One region of the Aureimonas sp. OT7 genome, then DNA from elsewhere that is predicted to be linked to it. Evidence: predicted binding sites of a transcription regulator. Region 1 holds the regulator's gene; each other region holds the start of a gene.
The links. Region 1 encodes PhoB, which activates phosphate uptake and scavenging genes when phosphate is short. Its sites were predicted from a motif close to TGTCATNNANCTGTCAT; they were not measured.
Positions count from the first base shown of each region.

Region 2: a site for PhoB is predicted at 1,860-1,876, ahead of phnF (phosphonate metabolism transcriptional regulator PhnF). Genes of this name have one in related genera too.
Region 3: a site for PhoB is predicted at 2,454-2,470, ahead of IGS74_RS14055 (UDP-2,3-diacylglucosamine diphosphatase). Genes of this name have one in related genera too.
Region 4: a site for PhoB is predicted at 2,545-2,561, ahead of IGS74_RS10085 (long-chain fatty acid transporter). Genes of this name have one in related genera too.

Region 1 covers NZ_CP062167.1:3,572,792-3,576,802, forward strand. The annotation lists gene IGS74_RS17070 (VOC family protein) at 1-164, opposite strand, end outside; gene IGS74_RS17075 (acyl-CoA dehydrogenase) at 335-1,513, shown strand; gene IGS74_RS17080 (aldo/keto reductase) at 1,609-2,451, shown strand; gene IGS74_RS17085 (HNH endonuclease) at 2,457-2,732, shown strand; gene phoB (phosphate regulon transcriptional regulator PhoB) at 2,776-3,492, opposite strand; gene phoU (phosphate signaling complex protein PhoU) at 3,503-4,011, opposite strand, start outside.
Region 2 covers NZ_CP062167.1:2,411,676-2,415,686, forward strand. The annotation lists gene IGS74_RS11540 (carbon-phosphorus lyase complex subunit PhnI) at 1-735, opposite strand, end outside; gene phnH (phosphonate C-P lyase system protein PhnH) at 735-1,334, opposite strand; gene phnG (phosphonate C-P lyase system protein PhnG) at 1,331-1,789, opposite strand; gene phnF (phosphonate metabolism transcriptional regulator PhnF) at 1,890-2,609, shown strand; gene IGS74_RS11560 (amidohydrolase family protein) at 2,638-3,930, shown strand; gene IGS74_RS11565 (TspO/MBR family protein) at 3,935-4,011, opposite strand, start outside.
Region 3 covers NZ_CP062167.1:2,952,555-2,956,565, forward strand. The annotation lists gene IGS74_RS14050 (glycosyltransferase family 4 protein) at 251-1,447, opposite strand; gene IGS74_RS14055 (UDP-2,3-diacylglucosamine diphosphatase) at 1,567-2,403, opposite strand; gene IGS74_RS14060 (NADP-dependent malic enzyme) at 2,639-4,011, shown strand, end outside.
Region 4 covers NZ_CP062167.1:2,095,874-2,099,884, reverse strand. The annotation lists gene xth (exodeoxyribonuclease III) at 1-92, shown strand, start outside; gene IGS74_RS10090 (tetratricopeptide repeat protein) at 99-920, opposite strand; gene IGS74_RS10085 (long-chain fatty acid transporter) at 1,214-2,500, opposite strand; gene IGS74_RS10080 (valine--tRNA ligase) at 2,746-4,011, opposite strand, start outside.

The DNA of each region.
Region 1 (4,011 bases):
CGGCGCGCACCCGCAACGCTGCCATGCCCCATCGACAGCAGGAAATACCCGGCAGTGCCCGGCGCCGGCTCGGGCTGCCAGCCGACAACCTCGCCGTAGAAGCGCAGGGCCGCATCGAGATCGCGCGCGGCGATCTCGTGCCAGAAGAAACGACCGTTCGACATGGGGAACCTCCCGTCCGATTTTTTTACGTTGATATCAACTATATTCCGATCCGTAAAGCCGCCAGTCGGCCTCTGCGGTGGAGACGGCACGGATTTCGTGCGATAGCAGGCCTATCGAATTGGGAGACATGGACATGACACACGCTTTTCCCGCCGGTGGGCAGCCTGCGATGGGCCGGTTCGACTGGGCGGACGCGTTCATGCTGGAGGCGCAACTGACCGAGGAAGAGCGGCTGATCCGCGACTCCGCCCGGGATTTCGCCCAGGAAAAGCTGCAGCCGCGAATCCTCGAAGCCTATGAGCGCGAGACGGTCGAGCCGGAGATCTTTCGCGAGATGGGGTCGCTCGGCCTGCTCGGCGTTACCCTGCCCGAGGATTACGGCTGCGCCGGTGCATCCTACGTCGCCTACGGCCTCGTCGCGCGCGAGGTGGAGCGGGTCGATTCCGGCTATCGCTCAATGATGAGCGTGCAGTCATCGCTGGTCATGTATCCGATCTACGCCTACGGCACGGAAGAGCAGCGCCGGACATACCTGCCCCGGCTGGCATCCGGAGAATGGATCGGTTGCTTCGGCCTGACGGAGCCCGATGCCGGCTCTGATCCGAACGGCATGAAGACGCGTGCCGAGAAGGTCGCCGATGGGTATCGCATCAGCGGCACCAAGATGTGGATCTCGAATTCGCCCATCGCCGACGTCTTCGTGGTGTGGGCGAAGTCCGATGCCCATGACGGCGCCATACGCGGTTTCGTGCTGGAAAAGGGCATGGCGGGGCTTTCCGCGCCCAAGATCAACGGCAAGCTGTCGCTGCGTGCCTCCGTTACCGGCGAGATCGTCATGGACGGGGTCGTCGTGCCCGAGACCGCGCTCCTGCCGCATGTCAGCGGGCTGAAAGGGCCATTCGGCTGCCTCAACCGGGCTCGCTACGGCATCTCCTGGGGTGTGCTGGGGGCCGCCGAAGACTGCTGGCATCGTGCCCGCAACTACACGCTGGAACGCATCCAGTTCGATCGCCCGCTCGCGGCCACGCAGCTTGTCCAGAAGAAGCTGGCCGACATGCAGACCGAGATCGCGCTGGGCCTCCAGGCTTCGTTGCGCGTCGGCCGCCTGTTCGACGAGGATGCGCTGGCGCCGGAAGCGATCAGCCTCGTCAAGCGCAACAATTGCGGCAAGGCGCTGGACATCGCGCGGATGGCTCGCGACATGCATGGCGGCAACGGCATCATGGGCGAGTATCACGTGATGCGGCACCTCCAGAACCTCGAGACGGTCAACACCTATGAGGGGACGCACGACGTGCATGCCCTTATCCTGGGCCGCGCCCAGACGGGTTTGCAGGCCTTCGCCTGATCGCCATCGCCTCGGCCGGCCGGGCGGCGGATTTTTTTGCCCGGTCGCCGCCACTGTGCCCTATCTGCACGGAATAGAGCGAAAGGACGCGATCCATGGACAAACCCATCCCCGATCTCGAGCTGAATGATGGCACGCAGCTTCCGGCTCTCGGATTCGGCACCTACAAGCTGAACGGGCGCGCCGGCGTCGATACGATAGTGCGGGCCATGCGCAATGGCTACGGCCTGCTGGATTCGGCCTTCAATTACGAGAACGAGGGCGCCGTCGGCGCGGCCGTGAAGGCGTCCGGCCTGGCGCGCGACACGATCCGAGTCACCTCCAAGCTGCCGGGCCGCAGGCATCGCTATGCGGAGGCACGGGCGACGGTCGAGGAATCCTTGTTCCGCACCGGCCTCGACCATCTGGACATCTACCTCATCCATTGGCCCAACCCGAAGACGGGCCTTTACGTAGAGGCCTGGCAGGCCCTCGTGGATGCGCAGAAGGCGGGCCTTGTCCGCACCATCGGCGTCTGCAACTTCCTGCCTGAGCATATCGAGCGCATCGTCGCGGAGACCGGGGTGGTGCCCGCCATCAACCAGGTGGAACTCCATCCGTATTTTCCGCAGGCCGAGCAACTCGCCTTCGATCGTTCCAAAGGCATCGTCACGCAAGCGTGGAGCCCGCTCGGACGCGCCAACGACATCATCCGAAACGAGACAATCGGCGAGATCGCGCGGCGGCACGGCAGGTCCATTCCGCAGATCATCCTGCGCTGGCAGGTGCAGCAGGGAGCCGTTCCGCTGCCCAAGGCGACATCGGACGAGCGCCAGGTCGAGAACCGGTCCGTCTTCGATTTCGAGTTGTCGCGATCCGACATGGACACGATCGCATCGCTGGCGCGGCCGGATGGCAGGCTCGCCGACCAGGATCCCGCCCGCTACGAAGAGTTCTGAACGCCATGGCGGACGAGGCTGCATGCTGGCTGTGCGGCCGCCCGCTGGGCAGCCGCGTGGAATGGCATCACCCCATCCCGAAAAGTCGCGGCGGCCGGCAGATCGTGCCGGTCCATCCGATCTGCCACCGCACCATGCACACGCATTTCACCAACACGGAACTGGCCCGGATGGAGGCGGAGGGGCAGAGCCTGCGCGAGCGGCCGGAGCTTGCCGGCTTCCTGAAATGGATCGCCCGCCGCCCGCCCGACTTCCATGCCCCGACGCGCCGGAAAGTTTAAGGATAGGAGATAGCACCTGTCGATGCGATCGACGGCCTTGCCCCTAGCGCGCGGCAGTCTGCCGGGCGGCCGCGAAGGTTTCGTCCAGGGCGTAGCCGGCACCGCGGACGGTGCGGATAGGGTCGCGCTGGCGGCCACGGTTGATCGCCTTGCGCAGGCGGCCGACATGCACGTCCACGGTGCGCTCGTCGACGTAGATGTCCCGTCCCCAGACGCCGTCCAGCAACTGCTCCCGCGAGAAGACCCGGCCGGGGGCCTGCAGCAGGAACTCCAGCAGCTTGAACTCCGTCGGCCCCAGCTTCACCTCACGGCCGCCGCGGCGCACGCGGTGCGTCTCGCGGTCGAGGTCGATGTCGCCTGCCGTCAATTGCGACGAGATACGCTCGGGCTTTGCGCGCCGCAGGAGCCCTTTCACGCGGGCCATCAGCTCCGGCGTGGAGAAGGGCTTGACCACGTAATCGTCGGCGCCGACGGACAGCCCGCGCACACGCTCGCTCTCTTCGCCGCGCGCGGTAAGAAGGATGATCGGCATGCGCTCGGTTTCCGGCCGCAGACGCAGGCGGCGGCACAGTTCGACGCCGGAAAGGCCCGGCAGCATCCAGTCGAGGATCAGGAGGTCCGGCACCTCCTCCTTGAGACGCAGGTCGGCTTCGTCGCCGCGCATGATCGTGTCGACGGTGAAGCCCTCGGCCTCGAGATTATAGCGCAGGAGGACGCTGAGGGCCTCCTCGTCCTCGACAACGGTAACCCTGGCGTTCATCCCGGTGTCCTCACTTTTCCGTATCGGCGTTCACCGGCAGCACCATGGAGGTGGTGCGGTCGCCCTTCGGCCGTTCGTCCTCGATCTGCTGGCCCGTCTTGATGTAGTAGATCGTCTCGGCGATGTTGGTCGCATGGTCGCCGATGCGCTCGATGTTCTTGGCACTGAACAGAAGATGCGTGCAGGCCGAGATGTTGCGCGGATCTTCCATCATGTAGGTCAGAAGCTCGCGGAAGATCGACGTGTACATGGCGTCGATATCCTCGTCGCGGGCACGCACCGCCTCTGCACGGTCGGTATCGCGCGTCGCATAGGAATCCAGCACGTCCTTCAACTGGTCCAGGGCAAGCTCGGCCATATGCTCGATGCCGCGCGTCAACTGGACCGGCTGCCCGAATTCGTGGACCGCCATGACGCGCTTGGCGATGTTCTTGCCGAGGTCGCCGATGCGCTCCAGGTCGGAGGCGATGCGGATCGAGCCGACGATCTCGCGCAGGTCCTGCGCCATCGGCTGGCGCT
Region 2 (4,011 bases), 1.2 Mb from region 1:
GACGGCGAAACCAAATTCCGGCAAATCCACCTCGACGGTCGCGAAGCCGATGCGCACCTCGCCTACGAAGGGGTGCGTGCGGCCATAGCCGCGTTGCGTGGAGTAGCCGAGAGCGAGCAGGAACCCTTCGTCGCCCCGCGCCAGTGCCTGCAGGCGCCGGTCCCGCGTCAGGGGAAACGCCATCGCCTCGCGGGTGATGTCGCCGGGCGCCGCGTCGCCCGGCGGCCCGTCCGGCTCGATCAATCCGTCGGCGCCGAGAAGGTCGGTAACGCGCGAGAACGTCTCGTCATCGTTGGGCTGGCGCGTTTCCGGGGGCGGCACGGGTGCATCGGATGCCATCTCCGGATCGATCAAGCGATGGGTGTAGTCGAAGGTCGGGCCCAATATCTGTCCGCCCGGAATATCCTTGAAGGTGGCGGATACGCGGCGTTCTATGCGCATGGACGCAGTATCGAGTGGACATGCTGCGGCGAGGCGCGGCAGCGTCGTGCGATAGGCGCGCATGAGGAAGATCGCCTCGATCAGGTCGCCGCGCGATTGCCGCACGGCCATCGCCGCCAACTCGGGGTCGTAGAGCGAGCCTTCGGCCATGACCCTGTCGACGGCGAGCGACAACTGGCCTGCGATCTGCTCCAACGTCAGGGCAGGTATGCCGGCATCGCCGCGCCGACGCGCAGCCATCAGCCGGTGGGCGTTGCGGATGGAGGCTTCGCCTCCCTTGACGGCGACGTACATCAGGCCACCTCGCGGATACGGGTTGTGCGGGGCAGGGCCATGGCTTGCGACCCACAGACGAGGATGAGATCGAAGCCCAGTGGAAACAGGCTGCGATTGGCCGCCATTGCGGCAACGAAGCCGGGCGGCAGCCCGGCGATGCGCACACGCCGGCTCGTTTCGATGCCGGGTCCCGCGAGGTCCAGCGTGGCGCCCTCGTCGAAAGCCTCGACGGCCAGGAGCACGGTGGACGAACGGTCCGGATAGTCCGCCGTGCCGATGGCGAAGTCGCCGAACGAAAAGGTCAGGCCGCAGGGAAAGCAGGCAAAGCTGGCCATGGCCGCAGTCGACGCAAGCGGTGCCCCGGTGTGGAAGGCCAGCCATGCTGCGGCGTCAGCCTGGATGTCGGCGTGGAAGAAGACCGGCGTTTCATGGTCGCACAGAGTTGCCAGCAGCGCCGCCATGGCAGGTGGAAGGCCCGGCCCATAGGCCATCCCATCCAGGCAAACGCCGGTCCCCGGCTGGGCGAAAGCATCCATGATGCGCCGGAAAACCGATTGCGCGTCATAAACCGGACTACGAAAGCCGCCATCGTGGATAGTGTCGGCAAGGGGCGTCATTCGTCGTCTCCGCGAACCATTGTGAAGAAATCGACCCGGGTCGCCTCCGCCTCCGACCGCTCGTTGCGCACAAGGGCCCGGCGCGCGTCGATGGCGGGATCTATCAATCGGGCCTCGACGGCCTCACGATAGGCGTGCGTCTGCCAGAGGGCGTCCACATGCGCCGCCCTCGTGCTGCGCTCCGCATGCCGGCCCAGCAGCATGGAATGCCCGACCGTTCCGTCCGCCAGGCGCACCGAAGCACGGGTGACGCTGGCTTCGCCGAGGTTGAAAGCGGCGCCGGCGCCACCGATCCGCCCACGCAGCATCACCGAGCCGATCTCCGGCCCGCGCAGCGTCTGCGCGCATGGCATGTCGGCCGACAGCGCCTCATAGAGCTGGTCGAACCGATCGGGCGGACAAAGGGCGATCGCATCCAGCGCGCGCTTTCTCCGGCTTGTCTCGTCACTCTGCATGTCCATTCTCCAAACATGTCTACTTGTGTATACAAGTGACACTCTGTATCTTCTGAATACGCCATGGCCGATGACGGCTTGATGACACCGGAGGTTTTGTTTGGAGCGGCAGGATGGATTGGCGCGCTGGCGCTGGGTCGCCGACCGGATCGAAGAGGCGATCCGCAATGGGGAGTTCGCCGGGAAGCTTCCGGGCGAGGTTGCCCTGGCCGAAAAATACGGCGTCAACCGCCACACCGTACGACGGGGCATCGCCGCTCTCGGCCAGGCCGGCTGGCTTCGGACCGAGCGCGGCAAGGGCACCAGCGTCGTGCGTCTGGAAGAGGCGAAAATCCCCTATCCGATCGGCACGCGAACGCGCTTCTCGGAGAATATGGGGCGGTTGTCACGCAAGGTCGGGGGTCGGCTGATTCGCGCGGAAAGGGTGCAGGACGCGTCTTTGGCCGCAGTGCTCGGCTTGCCGCCATCGGCGGTCCTGCATCGCCTGGAATGCCTGTCGGTGGTGGATGGCGTGCCGCTTTCCCTGGCGACGAACTGGTTGTCGGCCAAGGACTATCCCGGCATCGTGCACGCTTACGCCGAAAGCGGCTCCATCACGCAGGCCCTGTCGAGCGAAGGGCTGGTCGACTATGTGCGTTCGGAGACACGCGTTACCGCCGAGCCGGCCGGACCGGACGACGGGGAATTGCTGCACTGCGCATCGCAGGCAATACTCCTGATTACCCGTTCGATCGACTCGACGCCGGAGGGCAAGCCGGTCCAGATCGTTCGTACCCGTTTTCCGGCCGACCGCATGGAACTCGTTTTCGGCCCATCCTAAGCTTTTTTCCGCAGCGCGAGGAAACCCCATGAGCTTCGATCTCGTCATCCGCAACGCAACCCTGCCGGACGGACGGCGCGGCATCGACATCGCGGTCCGCAATGGTCGGATCGAGGCCGTCGAAGCAGGCGTGGACGGCGAGGCGGGGGAGGTGGTCGATGCGGGAGGACATCTGGTCTCGCCGCCCTTCGTGGACATCCATTTCCACATGGACGCGACGTTGTCGCTTGGCATTCCGCGCCTGAACCGCAGCGGGACGCTTCTGGAAGGCATCCAGCTATGGGGGGAGTTGAAGCCGCTGTTGACCAGGGACGCGGTCGTGGAGCGGGCCATGCGCTATTGCGATCTTGCGGTTTCGCAGGGGCTGCTTGCGGTCCGCAGCCATGTCGACGTGTGCGATGACAGGCTGGTCGGTGTGGAGGCGCTGCTCGAAGTCAGGGATGCGGTCCGCGACTATCTGGACCTGCAACTCGTGGCTTTTCCCCAGGACGGCCTGTTCCGCAATCCGAATGCGGAAGCAAACCTGTTGCGTGCGCTGGACATGGGCGTGGACGTCGTTGGCGGCATCCCGCATTTCGAGCGGACCATGGAGGCCGGCGCCCGGTCGGTCACGCGGCTCTGCGAGATCGCCGCGGAGCGGGGCCTGATGGTGGACCTGCATTGCGACGAGACGGACGACCCGATGTCCCGTCATATCGAGACGCTGGCGGCCGAGACCGTGCGCCTCGGACTCCAGGGCAGGGTGGCCGGTTCGCACCTGACCTCCATGCATTCGATGGACAATTACTACGCCTCCAAACTGCTTCCCTTGATCGCGGAGGCGCAAATCCATTGCGTGCCGAACCCGGTAGCCAATATCGTGCTGCAAGGCCGGCACGACACCTATCCGAAGCGACGGGGCATGATGCGCGTGCCGGAGTTGTGGGCGCTGGGCGTCAATGTCGCTTTCGGACAGGATAGCTGCATGGACCCATGGTACTCGATGGGCAATGCCGACATGCTGGATGTCGCGCATATGGCGGTCCATACCGGGCACCTGACCAGCCGCGACGCCGTCACGAGGTGCTTCGATGCGGTGACACGCGCCGGGGCAGCCGCCTTCGGGCTGGAATCCTACGGGCTGGAGAAGGGGTGCCACGCCGATCTGGTGATGCTGGATGCGGCGGACGCCATAGAGGCGGTGCGCCTTCGCAGCCCGCGACTGCGCGTTTACCGGCGGGGCAGGCTGGTCAGCCGGGCCGAGCCGCGCCGCGCCGAGTTGAGCCTGCCGGGCCGACCCGCCATAGTGGCGCCCTCCGCCTACGCACCGCCGCTGGGCTGAGCGTTCAAGCGTTCAATTGCCACAAGGCGCCATTAAGCAGGCTGGCAAAGGCCACCCACGCGACATACGGCACGAAGCACC
Region 3 (4,011 bases), 620 kb from region 1:
TATGGAACCACTCTGTTTCTGCGAAGGCCGGATGGCCCGCCAGGAAGGCGGCGCAGGCCGTACCGGCGGTACGGGCAAGTCCGGCTGACGCCGCGGACGTCCGCCCCCGGGAAACCCGAAGGGCCGGGGCCATTGGAGCCGCCGTCTTCGGCGTGCATCCTGGCCATACACCAGTATGGCCTTCGACACCCACCTCGATTGCGGCCCGAAGCGCCTCCGGCAGAGTGATTCCATATGTACGGGAAACGCTCTACGCCCTGAACAGCTCGGCGAGGTAACCGGCCTCGCGCGACAGGTCATGGCGCTGGCGGACCAGCGCCTGTCCGCGCCGGCCCATGTCCTCGCACGCGACATCCGGCGTTTCGAGGCAGCGGCGCATCGCATCGGCGGCCTCTTCCACGGAGCCGGCGCCGAAGAGCCAGCCCGTTTCCCCTTCCTTGACGAGTTCGGGGATGGCCGCGATTTCGGTGGCCAGCACGGGCCGCCCGAGCGCATAGGATTCCATGATGACCACCGGGAGGCCCTCGGCAAAGCTCGTCAGGATCATAGCGCGCGCCGCCAGAAGCTGCGCGCGCACCTCCTCGCCGCTGGCCCAGCCGGTTATGCGCACCACGCTCTCCAGCCCCTCCGACCGGATCAGACCGTCGATCTCGCTTCGCAACTCGCCGTCGCCGACGAGAACCAGCTCGAAATCGACGCCCTGGCGGTGCAGGAGGCCGGCCGCCTGCACCAGGATCCAGTGGCCCTTCTGCCCGCCGAGCCGCCCGACGCAGACCAGGCGCCTCGGATGGGAGGGCGGCGGTGGATTGTCGAGGAAATAGTCCGGGTCGAGTCCGCAGCGAACGATCCGTACCTTGCCCCAGTCCTCGAAGGCGGCCCAGCGGAATATCTGGCTGGCGCAGAAATGGCTGATCGCCGCGACGAAGCGGGCGCGCGCCACCTTTTCCCCGAGTTTCATGAAGCGCGGCGCATCGAACTCGTCCGGCCCGTGGACGGTGAAGCTGTACGGAATATCCGACAGGCAGGATGCCAGCATGGCGACTTCCGCCGAGTTGGTCCCGAAATGGGCATGGATATGCGTTACCCCGGACTTTTCAAGATACTCGACGAGCAGGCACGCCTCGGCCAGGGTGATGGCATGGAGTGCGGCGGCCCGGTCGCTGCGCCGCATCATGGCCACCGTCAAACTGATCGCCTGTCCAAACTTTTTCGGCCGCTTGACGGCCAGCCGCATCATCGCGGCGGCCAGCGGGCGCGCCCCGTCCTTCAACAGGTAATAGGTCCGTTGCTGCTCCGCCCTGTCGTCCGGATCGACAAGGTCGGCGTCCCATCCACGCATCGCGGTTCGCACCACCGTCTGGCCAGCGGCTTCCAGTGCCAGGATCTCGCGACGGATGAAGCTGTGGCTCGTCTTGGGATATTGATTGATGAGATACGCGACCTGCATTCCAGAGCACCCGGCTGAAAGACCAAAGACTTGGCGTTACAGCAAGGTATAGCGTCTTTCCGCACGCAAGCCCGCGCGCCTTCGGAATGCTTGCTTCGTCAATTGGTGGTAGGCGCCTCTCAGGCCGCGACGGGCTCGGCTTCGTGCTCGTGCCCGGCAACACCCTGAAGGCCATGGCCGGTCCAGCGGATCATCTCGAAAGTGCCGTCGAACCGCTCTCCGATGGCCGTGCAGCTTTCAACCCAATCGCCGGTATTGATGTAGGCGATGCCGGCACGCTCCGCGATGGCCGCATGATGGATGTGGCCGCAGATCACGCCCTGGCATCCACGCCGCAGCGCCTCGCCGGCCAGCGCATCCTCGAAGGCGCCGATGAAGTTGACGGCGTTCTTGACCTTCAGCTTGGCCCAGGACGATAACGACCAGTAAGGGAAGCCGGCCCAGCGCCGCATGCGGTTGAAGACGTGGTTGACGGCGATTGCCGCGTCATATGCCCAGTCGCCGAGATAGGCGATCAGGCGCGCATTGCGCACCACGACGTCGAATTCGTCGCCATGGATGACCAGGTATCGGCGCCCGTCCGCCGCTTCGAACACGTCGTCGACGCGCACCTCGATTCCGCCGAAATGCTGGCCGGGAAACGGTCGCAGGAACTCGTCGTGATTGCCCGGTATGTAGATGATGCGGCTGCCCTTGCGCGCCTGCCGCAACAGCTTCTGCACCACATCGTTGTGCGAGGCCGGCCAGTGCCAGCTGCGGCGCAGACGCCATCCATCGACGATATCGCCCACCAGGTAGATGGTCGGCGCGGTATGGAAGCGCATGAAGTCTACCAGCAGGTCGGCCTGCGCGGCCTTCGAGCCGAGATGGACGTCGGAAATGAACAGCGTTCGGAACTGCCGCGCGATGGTAGCGGGGGCGACGGTGCCGCCAGGCACGTCCGAGATGGAGTCCATGGGGCTTCGAGCTCCTGTTTCGACTGCTGTGCAGCCAATGCCCGATTCCCATGACATCCATATGATAATGCGGGAAGCCTCCGGTATTCCGGGGATCGATGCCAAACTGTTTCGAACGATCGGGGCACAACAAATGCGTGTAGGAAATGCTCAGACCTTTGCGCGGCGTGCGCCGATGTTCTAGACGAGACTTTCCGCCTCCTGGCGGGGCTGCCCATGCAAAAGCGAGGAACCGATGCCCGGAACAGAAGACATCCAGCCGAACCAGCCGAACCGGGATCTCGACGCACAGGCCTTGTTCTACCATCGGTATCCGCAGCCCGGTAAGCTGGAGATCCGCGCCACCAAGACGCTTGGCAACCAGCGCGATCTGGCGCTGGCCTACTCGCCCGGCGTCGCCGCGCCATGCCTGGAGATCGAAAAGGACGCGTCGCTCGCGGCCGACTACACGGGCAGAGCCAACCTCGTGGCCGTCGTGTCCAACGGAACCGCCGTTCTGGGCCTCGGCGATATCGGGCCGCTGGCGTCCAAGCCGGTGATGGAGGGCAAGGCGGTCCTCTTCAAGAAATTCGCCAATATCGACGTTTTCGACATCGAGGTGGACGCAAGGGAAATCGACCGCCTGGTCGATGTCGTGGCCGCGCTGGAGCCAACCTTCGGCGGCATCAACCTGGAGGACATCAAGGCCCCCGAATGCTTCGAGGTGGAAGAGCGGCTACGGGCCCGCATGGGTATTCCCGTCTTCCATGACGACCAGCATGGAACCGCCATCATCGTCGCGGCCGCCGTGCGCAACGCGCTTCTGCTGGCCGGCAAGGCCATCGAGGACGTGAAGATCGTCACCTCGGGCGCGGGCGCGGCCGCCCTCGCCTGCCTGAACCTTCTCGTATCGCTCGGCGCGCGCAGGGAAAACATCACCTGCACCGATATCGAAGGCGTCGTCTACAAGGGCCGCGAAAAGCGCATGGACCGCTGGATGGAGGTCTATGCCCGCGATACCGAGGCCCGCACGCTGGCCGACGTGATCGGCGGCGCGGACATCTTTCTCGGCCTGTCGGCCGGCGGCATCCTGAAACCGGAGCTGCTCGAGAAGATGGCCGAGCGGCCTCTGGTGATGGCCCTGGCCAACCCCACCCCGGAGGTGATGCCCGACCTGGCGCGGGCCGTGCGCCCGGATGCCATGATCTGCACCGGGCGGTCGGACTTTCCCAACCAGGTCAACAACGTCATCTGCTTTCCCTTCATCTTCCGTGGCGCGCTGGATTGCGGTGCCACCTCGATCAACGAAGAGATGAAGATCGCGGCTGTCGACGCCATCGCGGAGCTGTCGCGGGAGGAGGTGTCCGAAGTGGCCGCCAAGGCCTATGGATCGGAAACACCCGTATTCGGACCCGACTATCTGATCCCCTCGCCCTTCGATCCGCGCCTGATCCTGAAGATCGCGCCGGCCGTGGCGCGTGCCGCCGAAGCGACGGGCGTCGCTTCGCGCCCCATCGCCGACTGGGATGCCTATCTGGACAAGCTCAACCGCTTCGTCTTCCGCTCCGGCCTCATCATGAAGCCGGTGTTCGCGGTGGCACGCAAATCGGGCAAGCGCATCATCTTCTC
Region 4 (4,011 bases), 1.5 Mb from region 1:
CATCGCGGCTGCGCTCGGTGGGAATCGACGCGTATGTCCGCGGATGGGAGAAACCCTCCGACCACGTTCCCGTGGTGGCGCAGTTTCACTGAGAAGCATCAGGGAAGGTCGATCAGGGGGCCTTCGGACTGCGAGTAGGCCAGCGCGGTGCGCCTTTCGTCTTCGCTGCTAAGCGAGAAGGCCTCTTCCTGCAAGGGCTGGATCCAGCTTCGCTCGTCCGGCGCGGCGTCGCGCAGCGCGCGCGTCAGCATCGCAAGGCCGCGTACCGGCTCGGGCCGGATGGCAATGGCCTTGCCGTCGAAGATGAGATAGCCAAGCAGCGCCTCGGCCCTTGGAAAGCCCTTGTGCGACGCCAGCTTGAGCCATCGTGCCGCCTGGCGCGCATTGGCCTTGCCGCCCTCGCCCGCCAGCAGCATCCGCCCCAGCTCGAACTGCGCGCGCGCATCGCCGAAATAGGAAGCGGCATGGCTGTACAAGGCGCGGGCCTGCGCCGCATCCTCATGGACCGGCGTACCGGGGATGCCCTTGCGGAAATATTCAGCCAGCGCGATCACCGCGCTGGACACGTAAGCGGCGTCGGTGGACCCGGACATTTCATCGTCCTGGTCGCGGACGATCCGCTCGAACATCTGGAACGCCTGATAATCGTCCTCGGGTACGCCGTCGCCGTCGGCATACATCTGTCCAAGTTTCCAGCGCGCGCCGGGGTGCCCCTGATCGGCCGCGAAGCGAAGAGCCTCCAGGGCCTCAACCTTCTCGCCGCGCTTGTAGGCGTTGAAGCCGAGCGCAAAGACCTCTCCCGGCGACATGCCGATGATCGCGTCGAACGGAGCGTCCAGGGCGTTGGCCGGAATCGGGGCGGCGGCGCTGGCGGTCAGCACCATCAAGCAACCCACTACCCGTCCCAGGACATGCTTCACCGCGATGCTCCACCCGTTCCATCAATGCCGGCAGCAGGTTCCATGACTGGACGCTTCGATCTGCCGTATCGGCATTTGAAGTGATGCCCGTTTATGGCAGCAGCGCGGCATTGCCAGTGTCTGCATCTATAGCCGATGCTGTTTTGCAATGGTGTTGCTTGCGGACAACAAGGTGCCCACCGGCCGAGAAATGGAAAACGGATCGTTACGCCTGCAGCCGCACGGACAAAACATAAGGGATGCGCCAAGGTAATTGGCACACCCCGTTATCTGACAACGAGTTATGGCCGTTTTCAGAAATTCAGCTTGAATGACGCAGTCGCGGCGTAGACCCAGTCGTCACCCACTTCGGCGTTGAAGATCGCGCCCCGGTCGACGGACTGCGAACCATCCGTCCAGTAACCGACCAAGCCGCCCACGCGGATTTCGCCGAAGTTCTGCTTGAAGGAGACGCCGCCGGAAACCGTATACAGGTCCGTATAGGTGGTTTCAGCGCCGGTCGACACGCCGCTGTCGTAGCCAAGCATGACGACAGCCGAAATCTCCTCGTTGAAGGCGCGGCCAAGGCCGATCTGGAACGAATATCCGTCATCCCAGTAGTAAGGGCTGTTGTTTTCGCGCACGCCCAGCGCCGAGCGGTACGTCACAAGGACGTCCCGGTTGGTGCTCCAGTCCGTCCAGCGGAAATTGGCGAGAAGAAGCGTATCCTCGGCGATACCCGTCTGGAAGTTGACGTAGAGGCTTTGCGGGCTGACGACATCGTTAAGAAAGGCAACGCCGGCCGGCAACGTCGGCAAGACCGATTCCGGCACGATGCCGAGGGTCGCGCCCGATGCGCTGATGATGCGCCCCGGGCCGGTCACGGTGGCCACGCCCGTTCCGTCCGGGCTCGAATGCGTGACTTCCGAACGGTAGAGGATCTGCGCACGAAGGGCGATTTCCGGCTTTTCGTAAGCCACGCCGATGCGATAGCCGGGCTCGTAATCACCGCGCGCATCGACGGAAAGCGAAACGGGAATCACCAGCGCCGCGGTTGCCGGTAGCGCCGGGTTGACGGCTGCGGCAGGCACGGCTGCGCTTCCGAAGCTGGTGCCCGCGAAATTGAAGTCCTCGAAGAAGACACCGCCAAGAAGGCTGAACCGGCCGATATCGGCATCGTAGCTCGCACGGCAGGTGACGCCCCACTCGTTCGAATCGAACTCAAGGCTCTGGACGCGCGATCCCGTCGCCGGGTCTACCGGCTGGGCCCCGCCCGGAAGGCTGGAGTAGTTCGCCTCGGCTGCGAAACTTTCGATGTAGGTGCCGGCGCAGGCGAATGGCCCGTTGCCGAACTTGATCGCGGGGCTCGGCAACCGGTAGGTGCCGGTATACTGACCATAATCGCCGGAAACACCTTCGATCGACGAGAAGCCGCGTTCCGGGCTGACATAGGTCATGCCGAAGCGCGCGGAAAACATCCCCGGCTCGTACAAGATATCCGTATCGGCGATACCCCGCTGGAAGCCGGCCGCCGAAGCGGCGCCCGATCCAGCTGCCACAAACGTCGCTGCCGATGCCAGAAGCCCGCCCAGTCTACCCATGTCGCATTCCCCCCCTGGGTGCCGCCAGCCCGGCACTCTTTCATGCGACGGTATGATGTCACGCAGAATTTGCAACACGCCTCTACGGGCTCGAATACCAGACGGCAGCTAACCCGCCGTATGAGCGGTTATGTTTTTCACGCTGATTCTAAAATAAAAAACAGGCGGACCGCTATCGCCGTCCGCCTGCAGCTTTCTTCCGTAAACGGAAGAGTTAGAAGTCCATGTTGCGCTGAAACAACAGTTTAGCCGATGCTCTGCGTCGCCTGCGCAAGCGCGTCGCGCTCCTGCTCGTAGGCCGACCGTTTTTCACGCTCCTGCTCGACCACCTCTTCCGGCGCGTTGGCCACGAAGCGCTCGTTCTGCAGTTTCTTGTCTATGCGCGAAATTTCATCCTCCAGCCTGGCGATGGCCTTGGCCAGTCGGGCCTTCTCTGCGGCAATGTCGATAATGCCTTCCAGAGGAAGCGCATAGGCGACGCCGGCGCTGACGATCTGGGCGGCATTGTCGGGAGCCTGGGCGCCGTTCTCGATATCGGACAGGCGCGCCAGACGGCGCAACGACGCTTCGTGGCGTACGAGCTTTTCGCAAGTTGCCTCGTCGGCACCAAGGGCCAGCAGCCGGACTTCGGCGGCGGGCGGCACATTCATCTGGGCCCGCACGGACCGGATTTCGGTGACGAGGTCGATCAGCCAGTTGATGTCGGCGGCGGATGCCTCGTCTGTAAACTCGTCCCTCGGCCATTCCGAAAGGCACAGCAGCGCCGGCCGGCCCCCGTCTTTCGGCGCGGTGACCGACCAGAGTTCCTCCGTCAGGAAGGGCATGAACGGATGGAGCAGCGCATAGATCCTGTCCAGCACATACCCCGTGACCAGGCGCGTTTCCTGCTGCGCCTGCGGGTCATTGGCCATGAACACTGGCTTGGCGAGTTCCAGATACCAGTCGCAGTAGGTATTCCAGACAAACCGGTACAGCGCCCCGGACGCATCGTTGAACCGGTAGGCGGCAAGGGCCTCGTCGACGCTCGACACCGTGCGCGCAAGTTCCGTCAGGATCCACCGGTTCAGCGGAAGCTGGACATCCCGCGCGGACAGGGCCTTCCCGTGCACGGCACCGTTCATTTCAGCAAAGCGCGTGGCGTTCCAGAGCTTGGTGCCGAAATTGCGGTAACCCGCGATGCGCTGCGGATCCAACTTCACGTCACGCCCCTGGGCTGCCATGATGGCCAGCGTGAAGCGCAGCGCGTCGGCCCCGTACTCGTCGATCAGCTCAAGCGGATCGATGACGTTGCCCTTCGACTTCGACATCTTGGCGCCGGTCTTGTCGCGCACCAGCGCGTGGACGTAGACGGTGTCGAAGGGCTCCTTGTCCATGAAATGGAGACCCATCATCATCATCCGGGCAACCCAGAAGAAAATGATGTCGAACCCGGTGATGAGGTCGCTGGTCGGGTAGTAGGTGGCGACCTCCTTGGTTTCGTCCGGCCAGCCCAGAGTCGAGAAGGGCCACAG